2 regions of the Listeria tempestatis genome follow, and region 1 is predicted to be linked to the other one. Evidence: predicted binding sites of a transcription regulator. Region 1 holds the regulator's gene; the other holds the start of a gene.
The links. The regulator LexA, encoded in region 1, represses DNA repair genes until DNA is damaged. The targets are predictions, from matches to a motif close to CGAACATATGTTCG.

Region 2: uvrB (excinuclease ABC subunit UvrB) is a predicted target of LexA. The motif match lies at 1,359-1,372, and genes of this name have one in related genera.

What each region holds. Positions count from the first base shown of each region.
Region 1 covers NZ_CAUYTK010000001.1:485,483-487,693, reverse strand. The annotation lists gene R8923_RS02540 (aspartate kinase) at 1-410, shown strand, start outside; gene lexA (transcriptional repressor LexA) at 536-1,150, opposite strand; gene yneA (cell division suppressor protein YneA) at 1,306-1,635, shown strand; gene R8923_RS02525 (DUF896 domain-containing protein) at 1,762-1,989, shown strand; gene tkt (transketolase) at 2,121-2,211, shown strand, end outside.
Region 2 covers NZ_CAUYTK010000008.1:90,967-93,177, reverse strand. The annotation lists gene R8923_RS10525 (hypothetical protein) at 1-81, shown strand, start outside; gene R8923_RS10520 (HD domain-containing protein) at 103-750, shown strand; gene R8923_RS10515 (CsbA family protein) at 780-1,025, shown strand; gene uvrB (excinuclease ABC subunit UvrB) at 1,461-2,211, shown strand, end outside.

The DNA.
Region 1 (2,211 bases):
GCGAAAAAGAAAATATGCGTGTTTCCAAGGTGTTTTCTGAACTGGCAAAAAATAATATTGATGTGGATATTATTATTCAAGGTATTACTGGACTGGGACACGGCAATCTTTCCTTCACAATTAAATCGGCATCGCTTTTAAATACACTCGCAGTTCTTGAAAATAAAAAAGCGGAAATCCAATATGAAAAGCTTGAATCTGAACAACAATTAGCTAAAGTTTCCATTGTTGGTTCTGGCATGGTATCAAATCCTGGTGTAGCTGCCAGAATGTTTGAAGCGCTCACGGAAAATGATATAGCCATTAAAATGATTAGCACATCGGAAATTAAAGTCTCTACTGTTGTACCAGAACGCAAAATGGTCGAAGCTGCCCAAGTTTTGCATAATACGTTTGAATTAGAAAACTAAGTGAATAAGGTTAGTTTCTATCACACTACCAATCTTTCTGCATTAGAAGATTGGTAGTGTATTTTTTTCTACTTACAAATTAAAACCCCCGCCTATCTTGGCCGAGGGTTTCATCTATGTGTCTTTTAACGAATATCACGGAATAAACCGATTACTTTTCCTAAAATCGAGACTTGATTCAAAATAATTGGCTCCATCGTGTCATTTTCGGGTTGCAAACGAAAATGATTCGCTTCTTTAAAGAAACGTTTACAAGTTGCTTCGTCTTCGTCAGTCATCGCCACAACAATTTCACCATTAGTCGCATTGCTTTGCTTGCGGACTATCACTTTATCTCCGTCTAAAATACCAGCATTAATCATACTTTCACCATCAATTTCTAACATGAAAATATCTTTTTCACCAGCCGCCATGCTTTCAGGTAGTGGGAAGTATTCATCAATATTTTCAATTGCTGTAATTGGCATACCAGCAGTAACTTTTCCAATTAATGGAATATTTACAACAGCAGGAGTAGGAACATCATCTTCCATTGATAAAATTTCAATCGCACGAGGTTTTGTAGGATCGCGTCGAATAAGTCCTTTTGTTTCTAAACGAGCAAGATGGCCATGGACAGTTGAGCTTGAAGCTAAACCAACAGCCTCACCAATTTCTCGAACAGACGGCGGATACCCTTTGTCTTTAACTTCAGATTTTATAAATTCATATATATCTTGTTGACGTTTCGATAATTTCATGGTTTTCACCCCGTTATATTAATTAGTTGATACCACCAGTATAGCAAATGTTTTTTAGATATGCAAACAAAGGTTCGATTTTTTTATTGACAAAAACGAACGGGCGTTCTATAATGATAAAAAAGCGAACATATATTCCGTTGGAGGGGATTCAGATGACTTTGAAATTATTTTGGGATAAATACTATATTGCGATTATTTTTGTTGTAGCTTCTGTACTTATGGGGTTAACATTATTATTTTATGCAAGTGCAACGAATGAAAATAAATATTCAACAATTGATGTAGCATCTGGAGATTCATTATGGGTTCTTGCGGATGAGCATGCGAAAAAAGCAAACATGGATAAAATGACTTTTATTAAGTGGGTGGAAAAAGAAAATCATTTAACTAACAATTCATTAAAAGCAGGGGATGAAATTGTTATTCCGGTGAAGAAAAATGAATTCAAGCAAGACTCTACAATTCAATTGGCCAATGAGTAAGTAATTTCGTCTGTTTTTCATTCTTTGTGTGTGCCAAAAATTTATTTGGTTGCAATCAGTCGCAACGAACTGTTTTACATTTTATGCTATAATAAAAGAAACACATTGATGAATAGGATGAAATTTATGTTGGAAAAAATGAAAATTAATCGAATTAATGAACTTTCTCGTAAGAAAAAATCAGTTGGCTTAACGACTGATGAAAAAATAGAGCAGGAACAATTGCGCAAAGAATATTTGAAATCATTTCGAACACATATGAAAGGCACTATAGAAAATACGACGATATTAGATCCGAATGGAAATGATATTACACCGTCCAAAGTGAAGCAAATGCGCAAAAAAAGAAAATAAAATGCCGAAATGAGCATAAATGAACAAACGAACAAATAATTTGATCATTTATGCTTTTTTGGTTGTGTAATTTATGTTTTAGGAATAAAATGGAGGTAGTTAAAATTTTAAACTAAGAGAGGATGTTTCATTTGTTCGATAAAACTGATCAATTAGCGATTAATACAATTCGTACCCTTTCAATGGATGCCATTCAAAAAGCAAATTCAGGTCATCCAGGTT
Region 2 (2,211 bases), on a different contig from region 1:
CTCGGTTACGGTTCTGCCCTTATCATGCGCGAAGTAGAAAATACAAATCCAGCCAATAAAAATCAAAAACGTGAAGAATAATGAAGAGAAGGAGTGATTTTGATGGGAATTCATCAATATTTTCAAAGTTTATCTGATTTGGAAAATATTTATCGTTGCCCAGGGAAATTTAAATATCAAGAACACTCTGTTGCGGAACATTCATTTAAAGTGACACAAATCGCACAGTTTTTTGGAAATGTAGAAGAAAGAGCTGGTAATCAGGTGGACTGGCGATCATTATACGAACGTGCGCTAAACCATGATTATTCAGAACTTTTTATTGGAGATATTAAAACGCCTGTAAAATACGCTACTGCTGAATTACGTGAAATGCTTTCCGAAGTCGAAGAAAGCATGACGCAAAACTTTATCGAGCGTGAAATTCCAGATGAGTTTCAGTCGACTTACCGTCATTTGCTAAAAGAAGGTAAAGATGCCACCCTTGAAGGGAAGATTTTAGCCATTTCAGATAAAGTTGACTTATTATATGAATCTTTTGGTGAAATTCGTAAAGGCAATCCAGAAAATATTTTTGTTGAAATTTATAGTGAGGCGCTAATAACGATATATGAGTATCGAGAGATGGAGAGTGTGAAATATTTTTTACGTGAAATTTTGAGAGAGATGCTTAGCGAGAAAGGTATTCGTAAAACAGACCTTCCTGAATTAACTGCCGAAATAACTACTAAAGCACTCCGTGGCAATTAAACGAATTAAAATATGAGAGGAAGACAATGATGTTAGATCAAATTTTATCAGCAATTTTCTTCCCAGGATTACTTGTCATCGTCTTGGCACGCGTTACACTAAACCGCTATGTTGCTTTATTTTTAGTGGTGGCACTCATTGCTGCTAGCGCCAAACTTGGTTACACGGATACGTGGTGGCTTATTATAATCGATGCTTTTTCCATAACAATAGGGTTTGTATTTGCAACAAACATGTTGCAACGCATTCGTAATCAAGAGAAAGCACATAAATAGGTAAATAGAAAATAAAGTGGTAAAATAGATGAAGAAGGACGTAATCAAATTGATTGCGTTCTTTCTGTTTTATAAAAACAACCGAACATATTTTCGGTTTTAGTTTGAAGAAAAACTTAAAGTTTACACAAAACAAAACGACCACGCAAAATCAGACTGCTGACAAATGGTGAGATTCTAGGCAAAGCCGAGTACCGAAGTGGAGCGTACTCGAGTACGTGATGACTGAAAACAGGGAAGGCGTAGTTTGCCTGACCATGTGAGAAGTTATGCGGAGCACATCGGAACGGAGGGTTTAACAACGAAGATTGCCGTTTGTCAGCAGTCTGAAACCGAACATATTTTCGGTTTTTGCTAGGATATATTGCTAGTTTATGGTAAAATAGAAGAGCTGAAAGTGGGAAATAAAATGAAGCAAGAATGGGGGAACTCACATTGACCGATAAATTTGAACTCGTTTCTGAATATAAACCGTCTGGGGATCAACCGCGTGCCATTGAGCGATTAGTTGCCGGTTTAAATAGCGGGTTAAAGCACCAAACTTTGCTTGGGGCAACTGGAACAGGGAAGACATTTACGGTGTCGAACGTTATACAAGAAGTAAATAAGCCAACTTTAATTATGGCACATAATAAAACGTTAGCGGGGCAACTTTATAGTGAATTTAAGGAGTTTTTTCCAAACAATGCGGTAGAATATTTTGTGAGTTATTATGACTATTATCAACCGGAAGCCTATGTTCCACAAAGTGACACATATATTGAAAAAGATGCTAGTATCAATGATGAAATTGATAAATTGCGACACTCTGCAACGGCCTCATTACTCGAAAGACGGGATGTAATTATTATTGCTAGCGTATCGTGTATTTATGGTTTAGGGGCTCCGGAAGAATACCGAGAACTCGTTGTATCGTTACGACCGGGTATGGAAATCAGTCGTGATGTTCTATTGCGCCGTTTAGTAGATATTCAATATGACCGGAATGACATTGATTTTCAGCGTGGCCGTTTTCGTGTTCGCGGTGATGTGGTTGAAATTTTCCCCGCATCACGTGATGAACATTGTATTCGTGTTGAGTTTTTTGGCGATGAAATCGAGCGCATTCGCGAAGTTGACGCGCTTACTGGAGAAATTACAGCAGAACGGGAACATATTTCTATTTTCCCAGCCTCTCACTTTGTTA